DNA from 2 places in the Halarsenatibacter silvermanii genome. Region 2 is predicted to be linked to the other one. Evidence: riboswitches for the same ligand, from Rfam matches in the RefSeq annotation. Region 2 holds a riboswitch; the other holds the start of a gene.
What was found. Region 2 has a riboswitch for glycine ahead of gcvT (glycine cleavage system aminomethyltransferase GcvT). Riboswitches for the same ligand answer to the same signal wherever they lie in the genome.

Region 1 (15,588 bases), on a different contig from region 2:
GGAAATATGCACTGATAATCTATGACGGCAGCCTCCACCGCGCCTGTGGCCAGCACCAGCTCCTGATTGAGCATATTGCCAGCCATGGGAATGCCCCTGCGCATCAGAATTTCGTTGCCGGTACAGCAAAGACCGACCACCTTTATACCTTCTGCTCCCCGCTCTTCAGCCATGTTTTGCAGTCCTTCGCTCTCGGCTGCCTGGACGACCATCTCCGAGAGGACCGAGTTATGACCGTGTACGATAACATTAACTTTATCCTCGTCGATCACGCCCAGATTCATGCTGCTTTGATTGATCTCCGGGGTGCCGAACATGACATCTCCCAGCTCGGTTGCTATCATCGAGCCTCCCCAGCCATCACCCAGAGCTATTTTCAGACCGTGCAGGAGCATATTGGCAGGTTCTGCTCCCACACCCATATGGGTTCTGTGCATGGCTTCTACCAGATCGCCCCCGATGCTGTCCGGGGTAATACCCAGCTCATCCCATATCTCTCTGGTTTCGGCCGGAGCTCTCTCTGTCAGTGCCAGCCCATCGCGGTGGGTACCGAACTCGGACAGTATTCTCTGGGCCAGTTTTTTGGCCGTCTCCTCCCGGGTGAGGTCCTTTCCACCGAGATCGAAGATATCGGCCAGCTCAGCCAGCCTGTCCTCATCTTTGATCCCGTAACTTCCTCCGGTCTCGTCCTGCGCTGCTGCCTGGAAAATCTCCGCTACTTCCCGGCCGTGATCGGAATGAGCAGCGGCTCCGGCAGTTATATCGGCCAGCAGATTGCGGGCGACTATCAGATCGGCGTCGGCTCCACAAACTCCCCGCTCCGGTCCTTCTTCAAAGGGGTCGGCCTGACAGGGACCCATAGCACAGCGATTGCAGCATACACCTGTCTCGCCGAAACCGCACTGCGGCTTTTGATCCTGCAGCCTATCCCAGGCGGTCTCCATCCCTGCTTTTTCGGCCTCGGCCAGCGATTTTTGGGCCAGTTCGTCCTCGGTTAGATCGGAATATTTATCCTCTTCTTTCATCTGTTATTCCTCCTTTCGGCTGGCAGGAAAGGGTCCAAGTTCTGCCATCTTTTGCTTTAACTCGCGATATTTCTCCATGTTTTCAGGCCGGCGATCGCTCTTTTTGCCGGAAGCGTCAGCGGTCAGCAAAACTGCCAGCTCATCTCTTTCAGCAGAAACCATCTCATCGATCTCGCCAAACTCCAATGCTCCGGTGCGGCAGGCCTCCGCGCAGGCGGGAATCTCGTCCTGCTGACGTCGATCAAGGCAGTCATCACATTTATAGGCAGGGGCCTTTTCTTTTTCAGCCGGGGTTTCCCGGCCGGCGACGGGAAAAGTTATAGCGCTGTAAGGACAGACCATGGCACACATCCCACAGGAGATACAATCATCTTCATTTACCTGGACTTTTTCTGTCGTTCTGTCGCGAAAAATAGCGCCGCTGGGACAGACTCCCCGGCAGGGTGCGGGTTCGCAGTGCTGACAGCGGAGGGGAAAATTGAGGAGGTCTATGCCGGTTCTAACGCTGATTCGAGCGGGCAGGGGCGGACTATCCTGAAAAAGTGCGTGAATTTTTCCGCGGGGAGAATGCTCGAGCGAACAGGCCAGCTCACAGTGACGACAGCCGACACATCTCTCTGTTCTGATCTTTACTGTTTTCACATCTTCACCTCCCTGGCTTCAGGTTTTGCTGTAAATTATTCAGCAAAAAATTAGCGTTTTTTGGCCGAAGACCAAACTTATGCCGGGTAAAAATTTCATTGTGAACTAAGCTTTATATCTTCCAGTGCAACTAAATGAGGTTTTTTACACACCTATTTACCGGCTGAGGACAGGAAGAACCTTATTTTATAATTCAATATTCTGATATTTTTACCTTTTTCCCTCTCATTTGTTCGACTCCAGAGATTTTTCGAACTTACGGGCGGTCTCGGTGTTGGCCAGTCCTCCTTCGGCTGTTTCCTTCAGGCAGGAAGGCATCAGATCACCGATTTCGCGCATGGCTTTTACGACCTCGTCAGCGGGGATGGTGCTCTCTATGCCGGACATGGCCAGCAAAATAGCCGAAAGAGCACAGCTGGCCGAGGTGGCATTCCTCTTGACGCAGGGAACCTCCACCAGACCGCCCACCGGGTCGCAGGCCAGCCCCAGAAGATTTTTAAGCGCCAGTGTGAAGGCATTGAGCGCGACTTTCGGTCTGCCTCCCAGCATCTCTGACCCGGCCCCGGCTGCCATCCCGGCGGCCACTCCGCATTCTGCCTGACAGCCGCCGGCAGCCCCTGAAACAGTGGCCTTACGCGCTGCTATCTCGCCCAGACCGGCCGCCGTCAGCAGGGCTTTTTGCTGGCGATCTCTGGCGATATCCTTCTCCCCGGCGAGAGCCAATATCACCGCCGGCACCACCCCGCTCGCTCCGGCGGTGGGAGCGGCGATTATCTTTCCCATGCTGGCATTTACCTCGGCAGTGGCCAGAGCATAAATATTGACGTTTTTAAAAAGCTCCATGCCCAATTCGTCACCAGAAGCGGCCAGTCTGGCCGCCTCTCCATCGACCAATCCTCCCTGTGAATCCAGCGTGTTTTCAATACCCGTTTCGATGGCCTGTTCCATAACATTCAGCCTGCTCTCGAGTTTTTCAAAAACTTTTTCGCGATCGGTATCCTCCTCTTCTATCTCCCTGGCCAGTACCACTTCCCAGAGTTCTTTATTCTCGTTTTCGGCTGCAGCCAGGAACTGAGAAAAGGTCGAATAAATCATGCTAATCCCTCCTGATATGATCAATTTCTAAAGTTTAGGGATTCTGCGCACAAAGTTTATAAAATCGGTCTTCTCCAGCTCGGCTGCGGTCTCCTGCGAAACCGGCTGGTTGAGCTCCAGAATGCAGGATCCCAGATCTTTTTCCCGCAGCTGCACGGCCTTCATAGTGATTATGTTGATGTCATTTTCCCCCAGCATGGAAGTTATATGTGCGAAGACTCCGGGCACATTTTTGTGCACGCACCAAATAGAGTCGTTATTGCCCGTAACCTCGAGCTCAAAATCGTCTATTCTGGTAATTTTGACAGCACCACCGCCGATTGAAGCTCCCTGGATTTTTATCCCATCCTTTTCACGGTCCTCACCGTCATTATAAAAATTGAAGATGACGGTGTTGGGATGGACAGATCTACCCTCGACCTTCTGAAATTCAAACTCGAGGCCGCGCTTTTTAGCCTCCGCAAAAGCACTGCGCAGCCGGGAATCGTTCGGCTCAAAGCCCAGCAGCCCGCCCACCAGGGCCTTATCGGTCCCGTGACCCTGCAGAGTTTTGCCGAAGGAACCGTGAGGTTTGATCACGACTTTTTTTAATTCACCGCCGGCAATAACTCTGGCCAATCTGCCCAGATTTACTGCCCCGGCGGTATGCGAACTCGACGGACCTATCATTTCTGGTCCCACGATATCGAATATGCTCATCGATTTTACCTCCTGAATTTGTCGATAGATATGCGGATGGAAATATCATTATTTCAGTCTCTACATTATTATATATATAATAACATGGAATGAATATATTAAAAAGCCTGCATTATTACTGGCGATATACAGAGATAGAATGCAGGAAAAAATAAATTGAGGTGATCGCCATCTGCAGCTTTTTGACGATCACCCCTATGAGAGAAATGTCTATTTTTTCGACTTCTATCAGCCGCCTACCGACATGAGATCGTAATCGCTGTATTCTTCCCTGTACTTTTTAACCTCTGCGATGATATCCTCTTTGTCGAGCACCATTTCCATCATGCTGATCTGCTCTTCATAGACATCCTCATCGATAGATTTTTTGATCTCCGGTTCCATCACATGATAACACGCGAGCCCGAGCTGGACTCCCGCCAGTGGACCAGCAAAGGTGGGATCGCCGTTGGCAACTGTCTCACAGGCCAGACCGGAAGCTTCTGCTTCGGCCCCACCCAGAATCACCAGCAGATTTTCCCGGCCGTGTTCTTCGGCCAGATCCTTGATCCGCTGCTGATTTTCCTGGTCCATGGCACCAGCACTTGTTCAGACGAAGCATTCTGTGGTGGTGAAGACCACCTCCGCTTCGGTGGTTTCCATGGCTTGTTCGATAGCCGGCCCCGGAATTCCATCTCTATCGCCGAGAATGGCTGCTTTTTTGTCCTTTAGCATGTTTTGCACCTCCTGAATTAATTTTTTGATGATCGCTCTCACTCAAAAACGGCCTGATTTTCCACATCTATGGTGAGTGCATTTAAAGCCTTTTCCGTCAGCTCACGCCGCCGGGCTTTTTCCTCCTCGCCGCCGAGATCGGGATCCCCCAGGGGATGAGGAATAGCCACCGCCGGCACTATTCGGTTGGCTCCCACCGTTTTGGAAATGGGCACGATAGAAGCTATATGGACCACGGTAAATCCGGCCTTCTCCAGCTCTTTCACCATCGTTGCACCGCAACGAGTGCAGGTTCCTCAGGTGGAGGTGAGCACCACGCCCTCGACGTCGGCTGCTTCCAGATCGCTGGCTATATCTTGAGCAAATTCTCTGGCGCTGGCCACGGCGGTACCGTTGCCCACGGTAGTGTAAAAATAGTCGTGCAGCTCGCCTATCTCGCCTTCCTCTTCCAGCTCCCGCATGACATCAAGCGGCAGCACGCGATCGGCATCCTCGCTGGCGTAAACAGGATCATAACCTCCGTGAGCGGTATCATGACTATCTTCGCTGAGATCATCAAATTCTTTCAGGCTGTATTTGCCGTATTTTGACGCGCTCGAAGCCTCTATACTGTCCGGGTTTCCGTCCGGAACTATGCCGCCTGAAGTAACCAGGGCTATTTTGGCCTGGCTGAGATCGGTCAGAGGTTCAGCTGGCTTGACCGTATCGAAGGCCGGCATGGGATATTCCGACTTATAGTCCTCTTCTTTTATTTTATTTAGCAGCATATCGACAGCCCGCCGGGCCCCTCTTGTTTCGACAAAGATATTCTTTCTGAGCCCCCGCGGCAGATAATCGGCCTCTTCCGGACCGCCCGGATTGCCGTCGGTTTCGAAATATCGCTTTACCAGACTGGCCATATCCGGCAGGGCATCTCTCATGCCGGCCGCGCTGTCGGGTGTCTCCACGAAATAGGCGTGGTTTCTGTACATCTCATAACCGGGATTCTCCGGATAAATGCCCGATACCACGGGCAGTCCGAGCTCGTCTGCTTTTTGAGCCACAGCCCCGCAGGCCATCCCGTATCTGCCGGCATTAAAAGCCGGTCCTGCTATTATTATGTCGGGATTTATATCGGTGAGCATATCCTCTATGGCAGCCAGGGCCTCCCCCTCGTTTTCGCTGAAGTAATCATCACCGCAGATAATCGTGCTCACCACCTCGCAGCAGTCATCGAGCTGCGCATTGAGCGCCCCCGCCGGACCCACAGGCTCTGATTTTAGGCGCGGAGGCGTATCGGCTGCCTCTTCGCCGCCGATGCCGCCAAAAAACTGATTTAGATAATGAACCGCTTTTCTTTCAGCCACTTTCATCCCTCCTCGTGATTTCAAAGCGAGTAATTTAGCTGCCGCCCGCTCTCAATATTCCCGGGCGGTCAGATAACCGAATCCGAGTTCATTGGTAGCCCCTATGATAGCCTGTATCTCAACTTCGATGCTGCCGTCCTCTTTTAAACTTCCCTCGAAACCGCCTGCCATGCTGTCGGCAAATTTATCCTGACCGATCACCCTTTCCATGGCGGGCAGCCTTATTATCTCATTGGCATTGCCGGTGGAGACGACTGCATCCCCTTCCGGTGTCGAATCGGCCAGTGATTGGGAGGCTCCATCGCTGCCGGCAAATTCATCGGTGAGCAGAACTGTCTTTATATCTCGTCCTTCCAGCTTGCGGCAGTTCATGATCAGATCGGCGTCGGGATTGCCGAAACCCTCTTCGCTGACGATGGCCGCATCTAAATCGAGCTGTTCGGCCAGCCGGGCGGTGAAATCGGAGGACCTCTCCTTGTCATCAAGAGTAACGTTTTCGTTGGTAATGATCGTGCCAACAAAATTCAAAGTCCGGCCGTCCTCGCGATAGAGTTCTTCGATCACCGGGTTGTTCTGATGAAAATAGGTGGTATTTTTATCGCAGGCCGATACGCAGTTGCCGCTGACTATGGCTCCATCCATAACCTCGGTCGGTGAGATGATGGTGGGCAAAATTTCCTTGGCATCGACCGAATAAACGTAGGTATCGTGTAAAAGCCCCTGGCTTTGCAGCATGTAAATATAACCGACCCGGGGCAGATAATCGCCGCCGCCTGCAGCTTCATTCAGGGCCGGCTGCTCGTACTCTTCGATGGTGTCAGGCTCGGTTCCGCGGGCTATCCTGCCGATATGTTGGGCCGCTTTCAGCCCCATGATCCGCAGAACTTCCTCGTGTCTATGATCCTCTATATCATCCTCGACCTCGCAGTCGATCACGATATTGAGCGTCTCCGAAAAAGGTGTGTACTCCGCCCCCGGTCCGCTCATCTCGATCGTGCCCTCCTGATAGCCGACGATATCGCCGGTCGTCACCACCGCGGTATTTTCCAAAACCAGCGTGCGGCCGCTGCCCATCACCTGATTTTCACCGACAAAGCCGGGAAATACTTCGCCGCCCTCTACCTTGCAGCGAGGCTCGATGACGTCTTTGACCGGAATGATTCTGGTGCTCTCTCCCGGTCTGGCCAGGGTCAGCTCGACCGATTTTATCCGGCTGTCCTCACAGATGAGCTGAACCAGCTCATCCTCATCGATAGAAAGTTTGCCGTCCTCGATTCCGTTTTCTGAACCCAGCTCGACCTCTTCTATCTTTATTCTTCCCAGTTCCAGCTTCATATCTGCAATCCCCCCTCGTTATTGAAAGCTTCGGACATGGCTTAAGCTGTGAGATAAAAAAAGCAGCAATGAGAGAAATTCACCCTCATCGCTGCTCTGTCAGATCACCTGAGAGATTACCCGGCCGGTCGGCTTGATACGGCAAAATTAGCTGTCCGGCGGGCTGCCCCTTCGGAAATTTTCTTCTCCAGAGAGATGTCCGGAAATGGTCCTGCTGCCTGAGAGTTTCACCGACCGTCGAGAAAAACAGCCGGCTTACCCCTTCGGCGGCCGCCAGAGGCGGCACTCTCCCATCTCCTTCAACCATCCGCATTATCCATTTTTCTGTTTCCCGCAGTATACTTCGGGACCACCTCGGTTTAATAAATTTCTCACAAAGTCATTTCGTGTTTAATTATAAATAAAAAATTTAAGTCTGTCAAGTAGAACTTTTGCCCTGATAAAACTATAAATAGGCCGCTTTCGAGTCGATATTGGGCGATATTGCTGCTGAAAAGGAGAAAAAAGGGCATTTTAGCCGGGATTGAGTGTTTGACAGCGGTCAAAAATTCTGTTTTAATATAGATAAAGTTGTGCACTAAATCACTTTCTTAAATACAATTAAAAAAATAATGGTCGATCAGGAAAGGAGCTGGCTGCCTTGGATAAAATTTATGATCTGGTGATAGCAGGCGGCGGTCCGGCCGGGCTTTCCGCGGCGGTGTATGCCGCGCGCTCGAAGTTAAAGACGCTGGTTTTAGAAAGCGACAGCGCCGGCGGACAGCTGACCGATTATGAGGAGATGGAAAATTATCCGGGTTTTACGGATATCACGGCCCCGGAACTGGCCAAAAATTTCAAAGAACACGCCCGAAAATTTGGCGCTTTGACCGCCGATGGTGAAGTTCAGAGGCTGGATCTGGAGAGTTCTCCTAAAAAAGTGATGACCAAAGACGGCAAAACCTATCATACCCGCAGCATATTAATCGCCACCGGCGCAGAACCCAGAAAACTGGACATACCGGGCGAGAAAGAGCTGCAGGGACGCGGTGTCTCCTACTGCGCCACCTGCGATGCCGAATTTTTTGTCGATCTCGATGTGATGGTTGTCGGCAACGGCAACTCGGCCGTGGAAGAGGCTATTTATCTGACCAATTTCGCCCGCCGGGTGACTCTTGTTGTTATCCACGAGGAAGGAAAAATGGATGCCGACAGTCTGTTTCAGGAAAGAGCCTATGAAAACGATAAAATCGACTTCGTCTGGAATTCCACCCTCAAACGCATAGAGGGCGATCAGATGGTGGATAAGGCTGTGGTGGAAAATATCAGAACCGGAGAGCTGCAAAAACTCGATTATGACGGTATTTTTATCTTTGTAGGCCGGGAACCGAGCACCGAAATTCTGGAGGATACCGGCGTAGAACTCGATCAATCCGGTTATATAGTCACCGATGAGGGTATGCGGACAAATGTGCCGGGAGTCTATGCTGCCGGGGATGTCCGCCAGAAGCCCGTACGCCAGGTTATCACCGCTGCCGGAGACGGGGCCACAGCCGCAGTCGAGTGCCAGAAATATCTGGAGGCGACAGAACACTGGCGTGAAAACGTGCTGGATACCGAATCTGAGGTGATCGTTTTCTTCTGGAGCCCCACCGATGACGACAGTCTGGAAGCGATGCGGCTGCTGGAAGAGCTGGAAATCGAGGAAAAAACAGATAAAGAGCTGGTCAGGATAGATGCCTACGGCAACGATTTCATCCCCGACCGTTATGGCGTGGAAGAGATCCCGACAGTGATAACCATAGCTGGTGGAGAAGAAAAAGAAAGAATTATACGTCCCACAGCGAAGGATCTGGAAGGTCTTCTGGCCTGAGAGGCGATCTGCTAAAAAGCAAAAGGTGAAAGGAAAACACTGGAACTGTAAAATTTTTAGGTTTTTCCTGTTATCTTATGAGGATAGGGAGGTATAAAAAGATGCTGGAACTGGATGGAGACAATTTCGAAACTGAAATTTTAGAAGCTGAAGGTTTGGCCGTGGTGGATTTTTGGAGCGAAAGCTGTGAGCCCTGCAAGGAGCTGGCCCCTGATTTTGAAGAACTGGCCGAGAAATATGAGGAGGAAGCCAGGTTCGCCACGCTCGATATCCAGGGGAACAGAAGGCTGGCCCTGGGTCAGCAGGTCATGGGCCTGCCCTCTATTGTAATTTACGAGGATGGCGAGAAAAAAGAACATTTGACCGGAGATGATCTGACCATAGATGAGGTTGAAGATGCGCTGCAGAAATATCTGTGATCGGGGAGGTGATTGTAAATGAGCAAAGCTGTGATAGACGGCAGCAGCTATGTGCTGGCCCATACGCCGAATATTCTTAAGGCAGGCGGAACAACTCAGACTGAAGCCCGCAAGAACGGCAGACAGGATTATCTCGATAAGCTCGATAACTATCTGCGCGATTTTGAGGAGTGCAGACGTTACGCACCCAACCAGGCCTATATCGGCGGCATTCTGCCGGAGGAGCTGGAGGAGATCGAGACTCCCTGGTACGAGCAGGATAATCTGCTTACCGGTGAGCAGGGCGGCCGATTCAGCTCCCGGGGAGAGATAATGCCCGAAGACGAATTTTACGCTCTCATGCAGGCGGTCGATGTTTTTGATCTGGTTTTGCTGGCCGAGAATTTCTGCCGCAAAATCGAGTCTAAAATCGAGGACCATCCCGTCCTCAAGAATATGGATTTCGAGCCTGAGAGCTCCGGACTGGCAGAGATCGAAGAGCTTATCGAGGATGGCAGGGCTGAACCGCTTCGCTGGCAGGGGGAGCTGATCGGCTGTGTGAAAGAGGCTCACGGCGAGGATAAAAATCTTTCCGCCCATGTCATGCTGGAAAACATCGCCGCCAAGGCCAGCGGAGTTCTGGCCATGAAACACCTGGCTGCCGGCGGCCTGGATTTGGACGGGATAGATTATGTCATCGAATGTTCGGAGGAAGCCTGCGGAGACATGAATCAGCGCGGCGGCGGCAACTTCGCCAAGGCGATAGCCGAAAAAGCCGGCTGCATGAACGCCAGCGGCAGCGATGTGCGCGGTTTCTGTGCTGCTCCTGCTCATGCTCTGATGCAGGCAGCCGCTCTGGTAGAAGCCGATATCTATGATAGGGTGGCCGTGGTGGCAGGAGGAGCTGTGGCCAAGCTGGGCATGAACGGAGAAGCACACCTGGAGGAAGATATGCCCGTACTGGAAGATACTCTGGGCGGTTTTGCCTTTTCCGTAAGCAGCGATGACGGTGAAAGCCCGGTGCTGCGTACCGATATAACCGGCAGGCACACAGTCGGCAGAGGTTCCTCTCCTCAGGCTGTCATCAGCGCGCTGGTCACCGATGCTCTCGATCGGGCCGACCTCTCCCTTACCGACGTCGATAAATATTCTGTCGAGATGCAAAACCCTGAGGTAACCGAGCCTGCCGGCGCCGGCAACGTGCCCGAGTCGAACTACAAAATGATAGCCGCTCTGGGCGTAAAGCGCGGCGATCTCGAAAAGCAGGAGATGATGAATTTCGTCGATGAACACGGAATGCCGGGATTTGCTCCCACTCAGGGTCATATTCCCTCCGGGGTTCCCTTTATCGGTCCGGCGGCAGAGATGATGGAGAAAGGAGAGCTGGAAAGAGCGCTGATCATCGGCAAGGGCAGCCTCTTTTTGGGCCGAATAACCAATCAATTCGACGGGATTTCCTTTCTGCTGGAGAGAAACTCCGGCGAGATCGACGATGATGGAGGACCTGAAGCCGGAGGTGAGATCGATAAAGAGGAGATCAAAAATATAATAGCTCAATCTATGAGAGATATAGGCGAGCGGCTCCGCCAGGAGAGCGAGTGATAAAATGAATTTTTCTCAGGGAAGAGGTGGTAATGATGGAAAATAAGGAAAAAGTGGCAGAGGCACTGCTGGAAATAGCTGATGGACTGGAAAAGGGCGACTGCAAAGAGAAAATACGGGTCGGGCTGACAACCCCCGGCAGCGAACACGGGGAAAAAGAACTGCTCAAAGGGGCCCGACTGGCCGATCAGAAAGTTGATTATATAGAGCCGGTTTTAATAGGGCGGGAGAAACCGGCAGGGATAGAACACCACAGCTGTCAGGATTTAGAAAGCGCCCACACCAGGATGGAGAAGCTTTTAGAAACCGGCGAGATAGACTGTGCTGTCACCCTCCATTACAGTTTCCCCCTGGGCACGGCCACAGTGGGCCGGGTGATCGCTCCCTGCAGCGGTCAGGAGATGCTCATCGCCACCACCACCGGTTCCAGCGCCTCCGACCGGGTTGAAGCCATGGTTAAAAATGCTCTGGCAGGGCTGGCCTCCGCCGGGGCTTTAGGCATAGATGAGCCTGAACTGGGTATTTTGAATGTGGAAGGAGCCCGGAAGACCGAGCAGAAACTGCTCGAGTTGCAGGAAAACGGCCTGGGGATAAAATTTGCAGAATCGGCGCGCGGCGACGGCGGCCGCGTTATGCGGGGCAACGATCTGCTGCTGGGCAGCTGCGATGTCATGGTCTGCGATACTCTGACCGGCAATCTATTGATGAAGCTTTTCTCCGCGCGGGAGGGCGGAGGAAACCGCGAAGTAGTCGGCTTTGGCTACGGTCCGGGCATAGGCGAAGGTCAGGACGGGATAATCGGTATCATCTCCCGCGCTTCCGGAGCTGCGGTTATCTCCGGCGCCATAAAATATATAGCAGAAGCAAAACGGGGAAATTTGCTTGAGAAATATGAAAAAGTGCTGCAGGAAGCTCGCACGGCCGGCCTGGAAGATATTTTAGCTGAAGACAGGGATGAAAAAACCGCCGGCGATGAAGATATCTCCGCGCCGCCCGAAAAGAACACGGATGCCGAGATCGCCGGCCTCGATGTTCTCGATATAGAAAAGGCCCGCCAGTCTCTCTGGCAGGAGGATATCTATGCCGAGACCGGCATGGGCTGTTCGGGCCCGGTGGTCATGGTAGCCAGGGAGGACCAAAAGGCAGCTCGCAGCCATCTTGAAAAAAAGGGATATATTTAAAGCCTGCCCTTTTTTTATGCAGGTCTGCCGCCGGAGATGGATATCGTAAAAGATCACTATCATGACAATAATGGCTGGAAGATATAAAGCAAAGTGATACTCGAAATTTTTCGAAATTCAGGTTAAGTCCAGGGCCAAAAAATAGTGTCCCCGGCTCAGGAGGTACAGACCCGTCACAATCTCCAGCTATTTGTCTGCGATGCTTCCCGGGAGGAATTTTTCAAAGTGCCTTTTGATATAACCGACATATATCATCAAAGTCTGTCTGCCGGGGATTGATCTTCACGTTCCCGCTTTTCATGGCATCTTCTGCCATCTCGGGAATACAATCAGGGTCAACATCCAGCTCCGATAAAGAGCCGGGATTTCCCAGTTTCTCATTTAGCTCATATACTTTTTCTGCTAAAAGCCCGGGTGAAAATCCCTCCGCCTCTTTTCTGCTGATATAATTATATATTCTCCTGTATTTTCCCTTATCTGCCAGGGCGTTATAATCCAGCACGACCGGCAGCAGCACAGCGTTTGCTGTTCCGTGAGGAATATCAAAATATACTCCCAGGGGTTCAGCCATGGCATGGACATTACCCAGCCTGCCCCAGGAAAAGGCCAGACCTGCGAACATGCTCCCCAGCAGCATACTGGAGGCTGCTTCATTATCTTTCCTGTCCGCGACAAACTTCCTCACATTTTTTCCTATCAGTTCCATCGCTTTTTCCGCTAAAGCGTCGGCAAATGGATTTGTAACTTTTGATAGATAGGCCTCGACGGCATGAGTCAGCGCATCCATGCCGGTAGAGGCAGCTATATCGGCCGGCAGGCTGGTGATTAAATCCGGATCGAGCAGCGAAACTTCCGGGATTATTTTATGGCTGTATATTGTGAATTTAAAATTATTCTCCTCATCGGTTATAACAGAAACCGGGGTGACCTCGCTGCCGGTCCCTGCTGTTGTGGGAGCCGCTATTATCGGAACCGGTGAGTTCTCAACCGCGTGCACGCCTTCATAATCGATTATATCACCATCATTGGCGGCGAGAATCGCAATTGATTTGGCAGCATCTATCGGACTTCCTCCTCCCAGACAGATAACTGAATCACAGTCATATTCCTCAAACCGGCTGTATCCATCCTCGACGTTTTCGATCGAAGGGTTCGGCTGCACATCTAAAAATGTTCTAAACTCAATATCCTCATCGTTTAAAATATCCTCTGCCCTTTTTACCAGCCCCACTTCTTTTAAGCCTTCATCCGAAACCAGCAGTGGTTTTTTTAGATCCTTCTCCTCTATAATTCGGGGCAATATTTCAATGCTCGCGAATTTAACTTCCCCGGGCACTTTGAATGAAAAAATTATCCAGCATTATCTTCCCTCCTCGATATGTAGAATCCGGTCCCGATATGGCTGGTTTTCATAGTATTTTCTCAGCGTGCAAAAAGCAAATCCAACAAAATAATTAATTTTAACAGGATATGCATTTTTCAGCAGAAAATCTGCAGTCTGATTCCAAATTTCAAAATATCGTACCGCTGATCAATATACTGACCGCCGCCATGGAAATTGCCACGCTGAAGCCGACTATGAAGGGCTTAACCCCGACCTTTTTTAAATCCTTAAATTTAACCTCAAGACCTATTCCAGCTAAAGCGAGCAGGATCAAAAATTGAGAGGTTTGATCAAACACGGGCTCCATATTTTCCGTGATAATTCCCAGACTGTTCAGGATAATTAAAAACAAAAATCCCAGTATAAAGGCGGGAAAGATCTCGAGTATATTTATCTTTCCCTTTTTCTCTTTCTGTCTTTTGCCGTAAAAATAACCCACAATTAGAATAACCGGCGCCATGAGAACATTGCGGGCCAGTTTTATCATGGCGGCAATTCTGCCGGCTTCTTCACTGAATATAAATCCGGCGGCGACTACCTGGGAAGTGTCATTTATCGCTGTTCCGGCCCAGGCGCCGAAAACAGTATCGGATATGCCGGCGGCCATCCCCATAAATGGATATACAAAGACTGCCAGGACACCGAACAGGGTAACTATACTCACGGCCGTGAAAATATCTCTATCCTCAGCCTCGATCAGCGGGGCGGTGGTGACTATTGCTGTATTTCCACAGATCGAAAGTCCGGCTGCTATTAATATCTTTTTTTTCAGGGAGATATTCAATATCCTGCCCAGAATAAATGTGAGTATAAAAGCCAGCCCTATAATCACCAGAATAACGAAAAGACCTCTGACCCCAACTGTGGCCAGTTTTTGCAGGCTGATCGTGCCCCCCAGCAGCACAATCGCTATCTTCAATATTTTTTTAAGCCCCAGACTGATGCCCGGGCCAAAAATTGCTTTATTGAGATTGACGGTGTTATTTATCAATATACCTATTAAAATCGCTATAAAAACACTGCCGACATATTCGGGCAGAAATCCGGCTATGAAGATAGCGATTATCGATATGACGAGCAAAAGGAGCAGACCAGGAATATATTTTTTCATTTTTTTAACCGTAATTCACCCTTTTCTGACCGAAACTATGGTCTCCATGTTATCGCCGACATCCTCGATTAGATCAGCAGTGTCCGATACGTTTTTTATCAGGCTGCGGTGAGCCAGTTTTTTTCCGGGAGAGATATGATCCAGCCGCCCCACAGAGCGGGTGATTTCCTCCTCTATGCCATCGACTTTTGACTCCAGCTCTTCGAGCTCGCCTGCATACACCAGCGACTGGTTCATGTCCTCAAAGAGAACTTCTATCCCCTTTGCCATTTTGCTGTATTGCTCTTCTATGAGGTCTGTCATCTCCTCCAGCTTCTTCTCGTCCAGACAGCAGAAGTCGAGATGGAGAAAGATTATCTCATCGAGCATATCCTCTGTGTGATCGGCTATATCGTCTATGGCCTCCAAAAGATTTAACATATCGACCCGGGTGCTGGGCATCAATGACCCCTCTATGATATTATTCAATATTTCACGGCGGATGGAATCAGCCTGACTCTCGCTTGTGTGAACGTTTTTATTCAGCTCCCGCACCCTGTCGGTCTCCCCTTCTTCGATATAGGCCAGCATGGCCTGAAAAGAACAGCTCATACAGTCATTGACTTCCTCCGTCAATTTTTCAAAGTCCGATTCGATCCTGTCAAAATCCCCCCACAATCTTCCCATGTTTTCCTTTCCTCCTCTTTTCAGTCTGCCTGCTTTTTAATATCATGTATTATGTGTTTAAAACGCCGCATCACTAGAACATTATACATGAGGATGGGGTTTATGTCATCCTTTTAGGCCTTTAATCGAGAGATTTTTTCATTGAGTGCTCCTATTTTGCAATTAATAACTATCAGCGCTTGATTTGTGCTGTCAGCTTAAGTACCATTAAAATAAGTCGGCCGAAAAAAACTCACTTCAAAATAATGGATGGTGATAATAAATGGCGCACAAAACGGCCCGCTCCGCCTATAAAAATCTGATCGAGCGGTTGAATCAATTCCCCCAGGGGGCTCCCCCCTCGGAGACTCTCTATAAAATTCTGGAGATGCTTTTCAGCGAAGAGGAAGCAGAAATTGTAGCCCAGCTTCCCATCCGGCCTTTCACCGTCGCTAAGGCCAGCCGCATTCTCGGCCGGGATGAAACCGAGACGGAGAAAATTCTCGATGAGCTGGCCAGCCGGGCGATACTGCTCGATGCCCGGGATGATGAGGACAAT
Region 2 (15,588 bases):
CGGGTCTGCATGGTCATTACAAAGCCCTCGTTGCCTTCATCATCAGTGGTGCGGCCAGAAAGACGTCCCGGCATTTTTCGCAGCAGCCTTCTATCATCTCTTATGGCCAGGTATCCCAGGTAGGGGCCGCCGTAATTAACCACATTGCCCAGAGGTTGAGCTTCTCCCACTGCGATATCAGCACCGAGCTCTCCCGGCGGAGTCAGCATACCTAAAGCTATGGGATTGGCAACAACGATAAGCTGAGTGTCGCTGTCCTCCAGAGCATCGTTTAACTTCTCGATATCTTCTATTGCTCCAAAAAAGTTAGGATATTGAACTACGACTGCAGCAGTTTCCGCATCAACAGCATCGATAATTTCATCGACTTTAACTACAGGTTCCTCCTCGTGCATCTCTATCTCATTAAAATCTATATCCTGAGGATATCCGTAGGTGCGGGCCACTCGACGATAGGCCGGATGAACAGTGCTCGAAAGAACAACTTTATCGCTGCGGGTAAATCGCGCTGCCATTAACACCGCTTCTCCGACAGCAGAACCTCCATCGAGCAGCGAAGCATTAGAGATCCCCATCCCGGTCAGTTCACATATCATGCTCTGATATTCATAAATTGTCTGCAGAGTTCCCTGGCTGAGTTCGGCCTGATAAGGGGTATAAGAGGTGTAAAATTCCTGGCGCAGTACCAGATGATCGATAATAGCCGGCAGATAATGATCATAGGAACCGGCTCCCAGATAACTATCTATTTCCCCCAGGCTCAAGTTGCGCTCGGCCTTTTCCTGAGCCAGCTCGACCAGCTCCATTTCCGACATTCCTTCGGGAATTTCAAAGGGACGATCCAGCATGACCTCCTCAGGTATGGCAGAAAATAATTCTTCTACATCTTCCGCGCCTATGGCAGAAAGCATTTCCTCCCGTTCCCGGTCGGTGTTGGAGATATAAGAAATATTACTCATTTAGGCTTCCTCCTCCAGATAATCCTGATATTCTTCAGCATCCATGAGCTCATCAAGTTCGGATTCATCGCTGAGCTCAATTTTAACAATCCACCCTCCTTCATAGGGTTCATCATTGATAAGCTCAGGGCTGTCGAGCAGATCTTCATTGACCTCCACGACCGTACCGCTGACCGGTGTGTAAACATCGGAAACAGCCTTGACAGACTCGATAACACCAAAGTTTTCATGTTTGTCGAATTCGTCGCCTTCCTGAGGCATCTCAACAAAAACAATATCTCCCAGCTCTTCCTGAGCATGATCCGTTAAACCAACTTTGCCAGAGCCATCCTCCACGGCTATCCATTCATGATCTTCCGTATAGCAGTAATCTTCCGGTACTTCCATATTATCCGCCTCCTGTTGTGATTTTTTATAAGGATCTTCTTGTATTCAGTTGGATAATAGGTGTGTAAAACCTCATTTTAATTGTGCTGTAAGATATAAAGCTTCGTTCACAATGAAATTTTTCCCCGGTTTAAGTTTAGTTGTCGGCCAAAAAATTGCGCTCCCTTCGCGAAAGCTCGTCCTTGAGCTCCCGCTCAGCCCGGCACATCCTGAGCCGGGGACACTATTTTTTGGCCGTGGACTCAACCTGAGTTTCGAAAAATTTCGAGTATCACTTTGCTTTATATCTTCCAGCCACTATTGTCATGATAGCGGTCTTATACGATATCTATCAACTGATAACAAGAAGATCCTTTTATAAATCATCTGATGCTAAAATTTCATATATATATGAATCTTCTCCATATCAGCTGGTTTAATATATCTTAGTCATATTCATACTGCTTATTACTGGAAGCTGACACGAACTTTGAAATTTTAACCAGCTGTTTCGGAGAAGAGCCATATTTATTAAACCATTTTGCAGGTTATATAAAAGGTGTCTTCACAATTTCGGCAGCCAGAGAACGCCCTCTTACTTCAATCTCAATCTCTCTGCCCACTTCAGAATATTCCTTATCTATATAAGCAAGGCCAATATTCTCCTCCAGACTGGGAGAATAAGAACCGCTGGTAACCTCTCCAATCTCTTTATCACCGCTGAGAACTGCATAACCATTGCGGGCTATGCCTCTTTCCCGAACTATAAAACCGGCCAGCTCTTTATCATATCCTTCTTCTCTGATCTCCACCAGGGCTTCCCGGCCAATAAAATCGCCTCCGTCAAAATCAACCGTCCAGCTCAAATTGGCCATCAGCGGGTGAATTTCCTCTGAAAGCTCGTGGCCATAAAGACAGAGCGTTTTTTCCAGCCTGAGAGTGTCACGTGCCCCCAGTCCTGTCGGCTGAATATCATGGCTTTTCCCGGATTCCATTATCCGCTGCCAGACATTATCAGCCTCTTTGGCGGCAAAATAAAGTTCAAAACCGTCTTCGCCCGTATATCCGGTTCGAGAAATTATGGTATCCACTCCGGCTATTTTCCCCTGGCTGAACTGAAATGGGTCGATTTCACCGAGCTCACAATCCGCCTGAGAGTTTAATACTTCTTCTGCAGCAGGCCCCTGCAGGGCGAGCAGAGCATATTCTTCGGTTCTATCATCGACCTCGACATCAGTAAAACTTTTTTCTTTTATCCATTCAAAATCTTTTTCTCGATTGGCTGCATTGACAACCAGGAGTAATTCATCTTCGGCCATCCGATATATCATCAGATCATCGACGACTCCCCCATGCTCATAGCACATGGGTGAATAAACCACAGATCCAGCTGACATATCAGCTATACTGTTTGTCAGCAGGTAATCAGCGCACTCTGCTGCTCTCTCGCCGGTCAGAAAAATCTCACCCATATGAGATACGTCAAAGAGACCGCAGTTCTTTCTAACATTGCGGTGTTCTTTGATAATTCCTTCGTACTCAACGGGCATCTCCCAGCCGCCAAAATCCGTCATGCTGGCTTCCAGCTCTTCATGCCGATGATAAAGCGGGGTTCTTTTAATTTTTAACCACCTCCATCAAATATTTTCCTCCAGAGAATCAAAATAGGGGAGGCTATAAATTAATATAGCCTCCCCTGTCCAGTTAACCTGTCCAGAGATCCGTCCATCCAGGATTCTTAAGCCTGAGAGTTTCGGTTCCCGCAGGAACCTTGCACCTTCGGCGCCCAAATAGGGACTCTCTCCTGAACTTCAACCGGAATCGACATATTGTGTTGATATGTCAGCAGGTATAGGTCTGTATATGATATTTTCAAAAATGGTATATTGATTTACTTCCGTAAAAATCGCTTGCTCCCAGAATACTTTCTCTGACTCATTATATATATTCTTTTTAAACAGCAGAATTCCTTCCTATAAATTCAGATTTTTTATATATTATAAATAAATGAATTAATAATTATCTCCGACAATTTTGCTGTTATTCGGGATTGAAAAGGTTTTCTACATCCTCCTTTACCTCATTGCGGGCCAGACAAATTATCAAATCATCTTTGAATAACCTGGTATTCCCCCGGGGAACCAGCGGGGAATCGCCCCGCAGAACAGAGGCAAAAACCACTTCCTGCGGCATATCGATTTCTTTTAATTTCTTACCTTCGACAGGTGAGTTCTCAGCCACCGTGAGCCTGAAAAGATTGAGACCGTCAAGATCATGGTAAAGGAGCTCTTTCATATCCTTAACTTTGACTTCCTGATCTACCAGCGCAGAAAGTATAGAGGCGCTGCTTACGGCGACATTTACTCCCAGCCAGTCGAAAAGCTTTTCATTGCCGGGGGTATTGACGGTGGTGAAGGTTCGATCGACCCCAAATGTTCTTTCGGCGATTTGACATATAACAAGATTATCCTGATCATCTTTGGTAACCGCTAAAACCACATCAGCTTTTTCTGCGCCCGCTTTTTCCAGCACATCGGCATCAGCTCCATCTCCCTGAACAGTTTCGATATCAAAGCGGTCCTGGAGCCGCTGACATTTATTTTCATCCATCTCAACCAGAATGATGTCATGCTCGTCTCTATTCAGATCATTGATTAAATATCTGCCCATTTTGCCGCCCCCGACAATTATTATATTCATGAATTATAACACCCCTATCAATTAAGATGGTTGGATCTTCTCCATATAAGGATAGAATATAGTTTTGGGCATATTCATATTCCTTATTTTTGGAAGTTACAAGGCTCTGTTCACAGTGAAATTTTTCCTGATAACCGAGTATATATGGCTATTTCACCAACTGTTCTATAGAAGAATCAGATGGTTTAACTTAAGCCTGCTGTCAGGACGATCAAAAAATCAGGATCGGATCTGAAATCTTATTCTTCAAACTTTTGGAGCAGATTTTCCAGCTGATCCAGGCTATCAGCTTTTATATGCAGCTGCCAGCTCTCCTCATCCTCTTTTATTTTTATCTCCAGAGGCAGCATTCTGGACAGCTGTTTTTCCAGGCTGCTGCGGCGGACCTGCCTGCTTTTGTCTTCTACCCCTCCATCTGAATGCCTTACATCGATCTCATCTTCATCCAGCTGTTCTCCTGGTTCAGAGGTTTCAGTTTTGACTTTTTGGGACAGCCTGTCAATATTCAATAACTCTTTATCTTTCCGCTCCCCTGACTCTTCGGCGCTTTTTTTGAGCCTGGAAACATACTTCTCGGTTTCTCTCACACTCATCTTCTCTTCCATGATCTTTTCAGCTGCTTTTATCTGCTGATCTTTGCTGTCAATACCGGCCAGAGTTCTGGCCTGTCCGGCTGATAATGTTTCACGTGAAACATATTCCTGTACCTCGAGAGGGAGTTTGAGCAATCTGAGTGAATTGCTGATACTTGAACGACTTCTGCCCAGGCGCGAGGATAATTCAGCCTGGGTGAGATCAAGCTCTTCAAGAAGCTGTTTATAAGCGCGAGCCTCTTCCAGCGGATTGAGATCTTTCCGATGAATATTCTCTATCAGAGCAAGTTCCATCATTTTATCTTGATCCAGATCTCTAACCAGAGCCGGAATCCTTTCCAGGCCGGCTTTTCTGGCAGCCCTCCAGCGTCTTTCCCCGGCCACAAGATAATATCCTTCCCCGGAGGTGGTGAGAATAACAGGCTGCAGAATCCCGTTTTCCCGGACTGATTCAGCGAGTTCTTCCAGCTCTTCTTCAGCAGCCGCATTATCTCTGGGCTGATAGGGATTGGGCTCAATTCTCTCGAGATTTATATCCTTCAACTCCTGATCATGCTCCCCTTTGCTTCCCAGCAGAGCATCGAGTCCCCGGCCCAGTCGACTCTTTTTTTCTTCATTCATTCTCGAGCACCTCCTCTGCCAGCTGACTGTAAGCTTTTGCGCCCCGGGAAGAAGGATCATAGGCAAATATTGATTGACCGAAGCTGGGAGCTTCGCTTAATCTGACATTTCTGGGTATTACCGTCTCATAAAGTCTGTCGGAAAAAAACTTCTCAACCTCCTCGCTCACCTGAGAGGAGAGATTGGTGCGGGCATCGTACATGGTTAAAAGCACACCTCTGATTTTTAGAGAGGGATTTAAATTGTTCTGGACAAGCTCAACTGTATCCAGAAGCTGTCCTAAACCTTCTAAAGCATAATATTCACACTGTATTGGTATAATAATATCATCAGCAGCGGATAAAGCATTGAGCGTCAAAAGTCCCAGAGAAGGAGGACAGTCGATCAAAGCATAATCGTAATCTATCAGCTTCCCTTCTATTTCCTGGGCCAGCTTCTTCTCTCTGGATATTTGTGATACCAGTTCGATTTGAGCCCCGGCCAGATCGATGCTGGAAGGCAGCAGTTTGAGATTATCCTCGTCCAGATCCTGAACCAGTGTATCGAACTGCTGACTGCCCAATAGAAGTTCATAAATGCTGTGTTCGAGTTCTGATTTATCCACGCCCAGTCCGCTGGTGGCATTGCCCTGGGGATCAATGTCAATAATGAGAACTTTTTTTCCCTTTCTGGCCAGCGCCGCTCCCAGATTTACGGCGGTGGTGCTTTTTCCTACCCCACCTTTTTGATTGACCACAGCGGTTATATATGCTTTGTTATTCTCTTCATTTCTATCAGTCATGATTGTCCTCCCCCGGGCCCCTGGCCCTGATCTCCTGTAAATTTAAACTAATCCTGTAAATATAATTCTATCAAACCGCCTTATCTCCTGCCTAAAGAGGTCGCTTCTCGGGAACTCCGACGCTGCGGGGAAATCTTTCCGGAGTTTTTTCTACTTTTTTGGAAATGAGAAAATACCTTTCTTCTTCCAGATAAGGAACGTCAATTTTCCGGACAATAATTTCAGACCCACCCATTTTTTCAGCAACTCCTGCAGCTGTTTTTAACTCTTCCCTGTAATTTGGCCCTTTATATAAACCCACCTGGCCAGAAACTCTGACCAGCGGCAGAGCATATTCCAGCACGACACCCGCCCGGGCCACTGCTCGGGCTGTGACAAAGTTAAACTTCTCTCGAAAATCGGGATCATCCCCCAAAATTTCCGCTCTTTCTGCAATGGGAAAACAGTTATGAATATCGAGCTTGTTGACTGATGATCTGATAAAATCAATCCGGCTCTGTCGAGAATCGAGCAGATAAAAATCTATATCCGGACGGGCCAGGCTCCACAAAAATCCTGGCAGACCGGCCCCGCTGCCGATATCAAGCACCGGCCCCCCAGAAGGTATGGATTCCAGAGAAAGAGGGGCCAGACAATCGAGGAAATGGCGTATAATAATTTTCTGTGAACCTTTCGTCCCAATTAAATTTTTTCTTCTGTTCCGCCGCTGTAAAAGTTCTAAAAAAGATATCATATTCTCCAAATTCTGTCTGGATAGCGAGATGCCGATCAGATCTGCTCCCTCTTTGAGCAAACGAAATTCTTCCTGCAAGGCTATTATCATCACTCCTCTTTTTCTTTATCGGCTTTTTCCTCTTTTTCCAGATAAATCATCAGGGCAGAAATATCTGCCGGCGAAACACCCGAAATTCTGGAGGCCTGGCCTAAAGATCGAGGTCTGATGCGCGATAATTTTTCCCGAGCTTCCTGGCGAAGATTGGAAAGTTCATCGTAGTTGATATCTTCGGGCAGAAGGCGATTTTCCATCCTTTCAAACTCCTTAATCTGCTGGCGCTGTCTGTCGATATAGCCCTGATATTTATTGGAGATCTCCACCTGCCTGAAAACTTCTCGAGGATATTCCGGCAGATCATCCACGATCTTTTTCAGATCCGGATAAGAAATTTCGGGCCGGCGCAGGATTTTTTCCAGATTTGCATCCTGTTTAAGCCCACCGCTGTCCAGTTCCTGAAGCGCCTGTATTACATCTCTGGTGGGAGTAACTTTTGTATTGTTCAGGTAATCTTCCAGCTCCTCTATCTGCTCTTTTTTGTTCTTGTAAATTTCCCATCTCCTATCACTCACCAGCCCAGTTTCACGACCGAGAGGGGTGAGCCTTTGATCGGCATTGTCCTGCCGCAAAAGCAGTCTGTATTCAGCACGCGAAGTTAGCATCCGATAGGGTTCGCGGGGGTTTTTGGTGACCAGTTCATCGATCAAAACACCAATATACGCCTCAGACCTCTGGAGAATAAGGGGGTCTCTGCCTTCCAGAGCCAGCGCTGCATTGATTCCCGCTATCAAGCCCTGTCCACCCGCCTCTTCATAGCCGGAGGTGCCGTTGATCTGTCCGGCGGTATACAAACCCTCGATGGAATCTGTCTCGAGGGTCAGATCAAACTGACCGCTGGCGACACAGTCATATTCAATAGCATAGCCCGGCCTCATAATTTCCGCCCGCTCCAGCCCGGGTATAGTTTCGAGAACTCTCTGCTGGACATCGAGCGGCAGTCCGGTAAAAAGACCGGAGATATAAAATTCATCAGTACTCCTACCTTCCGGCTCCAGGAAGAGCTGATGACTGTCTTTATCGGGAAATTCCACAACTTTATCTTCTATAGAAGGACAATAACGGGGCCCGGTTCCTTCCATCTCACCCGAGATCAAAGGTGCTCTATCGACCTGAGATCTTATCAATTCATGCGTTTTTTCGGTGGTGTGTGTCAACCAGCATGAATCCTGCTTTTTTCCCTGTAGAGGTGAATCGGATGTAAAAGAAAAACTGAGATTACCCTTATCTCCAGGTTGCTCTCGCATTTTAGAAAAGTCAACGGTGCTGCCTTTTACCCGGGGAGGGGTGGTGGTCATAAATCTCAACAGATCAAAGTTCAATTCCTCCAGAGATTCTGAAAGACTGTTGGCGGGATATTGCTGGTTAGGACCGGCGCTGTATCTTGCCTCACCGATGATATTACAGGCACGAAGGAAAGTGCCGGTTGTCAGAATGACTTTATCAGCTCGATATAATATGCCTGTTTTGGTCACCACTCCGGAAATCTTCTTCTCTTCTACGACAAGATCAACAACCACATCCTGCTTGAGGTCGAGATTCTGCTGATTTTCTAAAACCTGTTTCATTCTTTCGTGATATCGAGCTTTATCAGCCTGACCCCGCAGTGCCTGAACTGCCGGCCCCTTGCTGGTGTTAACCATTCTAATCTGAGTCATGGTTTTATCCATGTTTACCGCCATCTCCCCTCCCAGAGCATCTATCTCCCTGGCGATATGAGCTTTACCCGGCCCTCCCAGCGAAGGGTTGCAGGGCATAAAAGCTACGTGATCCAGATTTACGGTGAGTACCAGCACCCGATAGCCCATGCGTGCTGGAGCCAGAGCTGCTTCACAGCCGGCATGACCTGCACCCACCACTATGACATCGTATTTTTTGGGAGATTCGCTGGTATAATTTCCGGAACCGGCATCCCGCTCACTCATAATATATACCTCCTGTAAATCGTTTAAAAATGTTTCACGTGAAACATCTCGATAAATATTGAGTATTTAAGCCCGATTTAAAGACTATTTGCCCACGCAAAAATCCGAAAATATTTTTTCCACCATATCTTCGGTGACAGTTTCCCCCGTTATTTTGCCCAGCTCATGCAGAGCATCCCGCAGATCGATGCTGAGCATATCTTCTGGCATACCGCGCTTGCAGGCCTGCTGCATATGCTCAAGACTTTCGCGGGCTTTTTCCAGAGCCCGTCTGTGTCTGAGCCGGGTTACGGTATAATCATGATCTCCTACGACCCTGTCGCTGAAAATCAGCTCAACGATGGTCTCTTTCAATTCTTTTAAACCCCGACGCTCTTCTACCGAAATAAACAAAACAGGAGCCCCCGGGAAATTTTTCTCGATCTTTTCTCTATCTAAATCCGCAGGCAAGTCCGTTTTGTTTACCAGTATGATTAAAGGTTTTTCTTGAATTTTGGCGAATATTTCCCTATCTTCTTCTGTCAGCCCCTGACTGACATCGAGCATAAACAGCACCAGATCAGCGCTGCGCAGAGAGCTTTCACTGCGGGCCACACCGATTTTTTCCACCTGGTCATCGGTTGTTCTAATTCCAGCGGTATCAGTTATTCTGAGGGGAATTCCTTCGAGATTTACTATCTCAGAAATTACATCTCTGGTGGTTCCAGGAACCTCGGTAACTATAGCCCTCTCTTCATTTAGTAATGTGTTGAGTAGACTGGACTTGCCCACGTTTGGTTTTCCCGCAATCACGGTTTTGAGTCCTTCGCGATAAATTCTGCCCTCTCTGCTGCTGGCTATAAGCTTCTTTAGAGGCGATAACATATTTTCTATTCTTTCATCCAGCTCATCACCGGCAAATCCGGGAATTTCATCCTCGGGGAAATCACAGGTAGCCTCCAGCTGACTCAACAATTCCAGCATGTCATCTCTTAAATCCTTGATACGGGAAGAAAGATTCCCCTGAAGCTGCTGCATAGCTAACTCTCTGCTCTTTTCCGTCTGGGAATTTATCAGATCTATTATAGCCTCAGCCTGAGACAGATCTATGCGGCCGTTCAGAAATGCCCGCCGGGAAAACTCCCCCGGTTCAGCCATCCTGGCCCCCGCCTGCAGCACAGCCTCTAAAACTCCATTTAAGGGCATCATCCCTCCGTGACAATCAAATTCTACCGTGTCTTCAGAGGTAAATGAACGCGGTGATTTTAATACCAGAGCAAGCACTTCATCTATTTTGTTTTCTTCTTTATCCCTTATAAAACCATAATGTATCGTATGGCTGGCGACCTCTGATAAACTCTTACCGGAAGGCGAAGTAAATACGCTGTCGGCAATTTTCAGAGCCCGGGAGCCGCTTATTCTCACCTTGCCCAGCCCGCCGCTGCCTGCTGGAGTGGCTATTGCGGCAATAGTCTCCTCCTGTTCAGGTGTATTTTTGCTCTGGTTATCCCCATCTTTTCGCTCCGACATATCTTTAAAACACTCCTCCTTAAATCCTGTGATTATCCGATAAAAAAACCCAGCAGGGCAGCCCTACTGGGTGATCTACCGCCACTTATATATTTTAAAACTAATTTCCCGCCCCGGTACTATGAGATTTCGATTGAGACTGCTCGTTCATGGTGGTTTCAATCAAGACCTTGCGGAAAGGTTCTTCTCCTTCGCTGTAAGTTTTAACCCGGGGATCATCTTTAACAGCCAGGTGAATAACCCTTCTCTCATGCGGGGGCATGGGATCGAGCATAACTTTGCGGCCGGTTTCAATAGCCCTTCTTTTCATTTTTTCAGCCAATCTTTCCAGTGTTTCGCGGCGTCTCTCTCTATAACCCTCTGCATCAAGCATCACCCGGTGATAACTTTCAGTTTCACGATTTACGGCCAGAGAGGTCAGATACTGGAAAGCGTCCAGTGTTTCGCCTCTGTGACCTATAACCAGACCGAGTTCGTTATCTGAATGGAAGTTGTAATAAAGCTGTTCATCGTCGCTTTTTTCCTTTACATGCTCCACTTCGACTTCTAAATTCCCGGCCTCAAGAATCTTTTCGAGAAATTCTCTGCCTATGTCTTCAGGTTTTTTGAGATGAGTGACCTTAACCTCGGCATCCCTTTTACCTATAATTCCCAGAAGCCCGGAACTACCCTCATCCAGAATTTCTATTTCTGCTTCAGTTCGTCCTATTCCCAGTTCAGCGAGTGCCTTTTCGACAGCTTCATCAACCGTTTCAGCTTTACTGACAGTGCTTTCGGTCCAATCCATATATCGTCAGGCCTCCTCAACGGCAGTTTCCGGTTCATCTGGCTCCCTTTTAACGTAATACTGCTGGAAAAATTGAAAGAGAGTTGAAGTAAAGAGATAGAGCATAACAGCTGCGGGCAGCTGAAAACCTATAAAAACTATAAAAAGCGGCATAAAATACATCATCATCCCGGCTTTACCGCCGCCCCCGGAAAGGCTCTGGGTCATTTTGGAATGACCGAGCATAACCAGACCTGTCAAAATGACCAGAACTATGTCTCTCTCAGCAAGTGAACCACCGGTAATCCTGCCTATCCAGAGAAAAACTGATTCCTCAAATTCCGGAACGGTTTCACTCATCTGCATTATCGCCCTGTAAAGGGGGATAATAATTGCCATCTGAATAACGAGAGGCAGACAGCCTGAAAGCGGATTAACGTTATTTTCCTGATAAAGTTTCATCATCTCTTCCTGCTGTTTTTCTTTATTGTCGTCGTACTTGTCTTTAATTTCCTGCATCTGGGGCTGCAGTTCCTGCATGGCTTTCATAGATTTGGTCTGTTTGATCATCAAAGGCAGTAAAAGCAGCCTTATCAATACCGTGAAAAGGATAATGGCCAGCCCGTAGCTGGGAACAAATCCATACAAAAAAACGATGGTCTCGGTCATAAAATCGATCAGGCGTCCAAACAGTGCAAACATTAAATAATTCCTCCTATTCTACCGGATCAATTCCGCCTGGATTGAAGGGATGACATCTGCTTATTCTTTTTATCCCCATCCAGACACCTTTAAAAGGTCCGTATTTCTCAATGGCCTGCCGGGTATAGCTGGAACAGGTGGGATAAAAACGACAGGACCCGGGCAGCATCGGTGATATAAAACGCTGATAGATACCGATGAGGAGCAAAAATATTCTCCTAAAAAGTCTTTTGATCATATAATTCACCACCTGTAAACAATCGGTTTACGACCGATCGGTAAATAAGTCAGCTTCCTGAAAAAGTTTTTTGAGATCCTGTTTAATCTCGTAGAAATTAAGTGATTTTACCCAGGGCCTCGCTATTATTACCATATCATAGCCTGGTTTTAAAAGATGAGAAAGCCAGCGTCTGACAATCTCTTTTAATCTTCTCTTTATCTTATTTCTTGTTACTGCCGTACCTACCTTCTTGCTGACTGTAAATCCAAATCGATTATTATCAGATCCTTTTTTCAGCCAGAAGAGCACCAGATAAGAACTGGCAGTAGACCTTCCTTCCTCATATACCCTTCTAAATTCACTGTCTTTTTTCAGGCTTTCTATAATTTCTGACTCCCCCCAGACCTCCTGCAATAAATCTATACAATATAAATTATATGTCATTTGATCTGGCTAGTCAAGAGAGATGATCTATCCTGAGAGCTGGTTGTGGAAAAAAGCTCTTCTTTTTAATAGGTTATCCACAAAAATTCCGGTTGTTGAAAACTTGTTGATAAAATGTTGACATTCTGTTATTATGTTAATACTTCTTGTGGAAAACTGACAATGTTGGACTTTAACACAGGTATATGCCTGTTGAAAATTTGTTTTTCACATAAGAAGTTATCGGCGATATTTCGTTCTTAAGCCCGCAGGTTATCCACAAGAACATGAGTTTTTATCCACAATTTGTTGATAACCCGTCTAAAATACGGGATAAGTCCAATTTTTTGTGGATAACTTGTTAATTACAACCCGAGTTTTAAACAGGGCCTGTTAAAATTTTTTCAGCAAATTTAACTTATTCCCTGCCCTAAAAGCAATTAAAGGGCAGATATTTTACTGTGGATAACTTGCCTTTTTTAAGATGATTATTCCACAAGTTGTGGATAACTTGCCAAGAAACAGGAGGTTTATCTTATGACCGACAATCAGGAGCAACTGGAAGAAGTCTGGAAAGAAACTTTAGAAGTTATCCGTGAACAGGTGAGCAATCCCAGCTTTAAAACATGGTTTTCCGATACTGAGATAGCTGGCATAACTCAGGATGATGTCATTCAGCTCAAAGTTCCGGATGATTTTGTCAAAGATTGGATATCATCACATTATCGACCTCTTATAGCTGAAACTATTTCCGATATAAGCGGACGCAATCTTGATATAGAATTTCTCACTCCCGAGGAACTCGAAAAATCAGATTCACAACCCTCACCTGCATCAAAAGAAAGTCAGGATGAGGAAGAGACCATAAAAGAGGTGGATAATAATCAGCTCAAGGATGGTTTGAATGAAAAATACACTTTCGATACTTTTGTAGTTGGTAACAGCAACAGATTTGCTCATGCTGCTTCTCTGGCTGTAGCTGAAGCTCCTGCCAAAGCTTATAATCCACTTTTCATATATGGCGAAGTCGGTCTGGGCAAAACTCATCTAATGCAGGCTATCGCTCACTTCATTCTTGATCATAATCCCAGGCAGAAAGTTGTATATGTTTCTTCGGAAACATTTACGAATGAACTGATAAACGCCATCAAAGACGATAGGACTGTTGATTTCCGCGATAAATATCGCAATATAGATATACTGCTGGTCGACGATATTCAGTTTTTAGCAGGAAAAGAGAGAACCCAGGAGGAATTTTTTCATACCTTTAATGCTCTTCACGAGGCAAATAGACAGCTGATAATATCCAGCGATAGACCGCCCAAGGAGATACCCACTCTCGAAGAAAGGCTGCGCTCAAGATTTGAATGGGGTTTGATTACCGATATTCAAAAACCTGATCTCGAGACTAGAATCGCCATTTTGCGCAAAAAAGCTGATCTGGAAGAACTGGAAATACCCAACGAGGTTATCATATACATAGCCAACAAAATTCAATCAAATATAAGAGAACTGGAAGGCGCCCTTATCAAAGTTATAGCTTATTCGGATCTGGTTGATAGAGATGTAGATTTAGAGCTTGCCCAGGAGGCTCTCAAAGACCTGGTCAGAGAAGAAGAATCCGGTGCTATCGAACTTGATATAACCGGCATAAAACAGGTAGTAGCTGAACACTACAATGTAACTACAGAAGAGATTGATTCCAAACGCAGAACTCAGGAAATAGTGCTCCCCCGACAGGTGGCGATGTATCTTTCCCGGGAGCTGACAGATTCATCTCTTCCTAAAATTGGAGAGGAATTCGGAGACAGAGATCATACCACGGTTATGTATGCTCACAATAAGATTTCCGATCGCCTGGAAGAAGATGATCAGTTCAAAAAAACCCTGCAGACTCTGGAACAAAAACTGGAAAGAAAATAAATATCTGGTCTGTTGATAAGCTGTTAATTTGTTGTTAAGCATCTGTGGAAGCAAATGTGGACAACTTTATGGTGATATATGCCTGTTTAGATGTGGATAACTTTTTCGGGCGGCTAACATATTATCCACAGGCTAATATCTCTATCATATCAAGTTTAATCATGCTTTTCCACATTTCCACAACCCCTTACTGTTACTACTATTGAATATGATAAGATATATTATTTGTGGAGGTGGCAAAATGAAATTTAAAATTCAACAAAAAGTTTTCCACAATGCACTGATAAAGTCCAAAAGAGCTATATCTACCAGCAACACAATGCCGATACTTTCCGGAGTGCTTTTAGAAGCCGATGAAGAAGGCAACCTGGTTTTAACTGCTACTGACCTGGAAATTGGTATAGTATTGAAATTGGGAGCGGATGTTGAAAAGATGGGAAAAATTGTCATACCTGGTGACGAGCTAAGCAGTATCATAAGAGAACTGCCGGAAGGAACCCTTGAGTTTTCAGTCGACCAGTCGGAGTACTCTGCTGAAATTATTACGGAAAGTTCCGAGTTTATGCTGCGGGGCTTTAAACCGGAGGAATTTCCCGAACTGCCGGAGGTTGATATCACGACCAGTTTTTCTCTGGAAGCCGACAAATTCAAGGATATGGTGGACAAAGTTAAATTTTCCTGTTCAAAAAAGGCTTCTCAACCGGGTTTAACCGGGGCTTTACTGACAGTTGACACTGATAGTATCACCATGGTTGCGACAAATACCTTTAGAATGGCGTATTACAAAAGGGAGATGGAGCTGCCAGATGTAGAGGAAAAAAGTAGAGCTATAATACCCCAAAATACTCTTTCGGAAGCCAGCAGATTGATCGATGATGAAGATGATGAGATTTACGTGGAGATGGGCTCCAATCACTGTAGATTTACCTGCGGAGATGTAATCATCACTTCCAGATTGATAGAAGGCAAATTTCCCAATTATAAGCAGGTTATGCCTGATGATTATTCAGCAGAAGTTAACGTTTCCAAGAGAGGACTCCGCCAGGCGGTAAAACGAGTCTCTACCATTGCCCGGCTCGACTCCAATGTAATAGAACTGGATTTTGATGAGGATTTGCTGACGATCGAATCATCAGCTTCCGAGAAGGGTCACGGAAAAGAAGAGGTGAGAATAAATCTTACCGGTCAGCCCCAGCAAAGCATTAAAATCGACGCTTCTTATATGCTGGATGGTCTGAAAGTTCTCGATGAGGAAAGTGTAAGACTGGAGC

Region 1: it holds a riboswitch for glycine, as region 2 does, so the genes downstream of both, BLT15_RS06435 (glycine/sarcosine/betaine reductase component B subunit) here and gcvT (glycine cleavage system aminomethyltransferase GcvT) in region 2, are expected to answer to the same signal.

The regions. Positions count from the first base shown of each region.
Region 1 is NZ_FNGO01000009.1:85,663-101,250, reverse strand. Features, by position in the region: gene cooS (anaerobic carbon-monoxide dehydrogenase catalytic subunit) at 1-1,025, opposite strand, end outside; gene BLT15_RS06460 (4Fe-4S dicluster domain-containing protein) at 1,029-1,667, opposite strand; gene sdaAA (L-serine ammonia-lyase, iron-sulfur-dependent, subunit alpha) at 1,893-2,762, opposite strand; gene sdaAB (L-serine ammonia-lyase, iron-sulfur-dependent subunit beta) at 2,790-3,461, opposite strand; gene grdA (glycine/sarcosine/betaine reductase complex selenoprotein A) at 3,690-4,175, opposite strand; gene grdB (glycine reductase complex selenoprotein B) at 4,214-5,527, opposite strand; gene BLT15_RS06435 (glycine/sarcosine/betaine reductase component B subunit) at 5,573-6,856, opposite strand; glycine riboswitch at 7,053-7,159, opposite strand; gene trxB (thioredoxin-disulfide reductase) at 7,497-8,708, shown strand; gene trxA (thioredoxin TrxA) at 8,810-9,127, shown strand; gene grdC (glycine/sarcosine/betaine reductase complex component C subunit beta) at 9,146-10,708, shown strand; gene grdD (glycine/sarcosine/betaine reductase complex component C subunit alpha) at 10,744-11,889, shown strand; gene BLT15_RS06410 (iron-containing alcohol dehydrogenase) at 12,110-13,225, opposite strand; gene BLT15_RS06405 (YeiH family protein) at 13,401-14,384, opposite strand; gene BLT15_RS06400 (DUF47 domain-containing protein) at 14,400-15,050, opposite strand; gene BLT15_RS06395 (4Fe-4S dicluster domain-containing protein) at 15,313-15,588, shown strand, end outside.
Region 2 is NZ_FNGO01000015.1:42,124-57,711, forward strand. Features, by position in the region: gene gcvPA (aminomethyl-transferring glycine dehydrogenase subunit GcvPA) at 1-959, opposite strand, end outside; gene gcvH (glycine cleavage system protein GcvH) at 960-1,346, opposite strand; gene gcvT (glycine cleavage system aminomethyltransferase GcvT) at 1,874-2,947, opposite strand; glycine riboswitch at 3,048-3,140, opposite strand; gene BLT15_RS08715 (potassium channel family protein) at 3,366-4,025, opposite strand; gene BLT15_RS08720 (ParB/RepB/Spo0J family partition protein) at 4,265-5,239, opposite strand; gene BLT15_RS08725 (ParA family protein) at 5,232-6,020, opposite strand; gene rsmG (16S rRNA (guanine(527)-N(7))-methyltransferase RsmG) at 6,112-6,831, opposite strand; gene mnmG (tRNA uridine-5-carboxymethylaminomethyl(34) synthesis enzyme MnmG) at 6,843-8,774, opposite strand; gene mnmE (tRNA uridine-5-carboxymethylaminomethyl(34) synthesis GTPase MnmE) at 8,859-10,283, opposite strand; gene jag (RNA-binding cell elongation regulator Jag/EloR) at 10,384-11,070, opposite strand; gene BLT15_RS08750 (YidC/Oxa1 family membrane protein insertase) at 11,077-11,751, opposite strand; gene yidD (membrane protein insertion efficiency factor YidD) at 11,765-11,989, opposite strand; gene rnpA (ribonuclease P protein component) at 12,017-12,415, opposite strand; gene dnaA (chromosomal replication initiator protein DnaA) at 12,932-14,317, shown strand; gene dnaN (DNA polymerase III subunit beta) at 14,559-15,588, shown strand, end outside.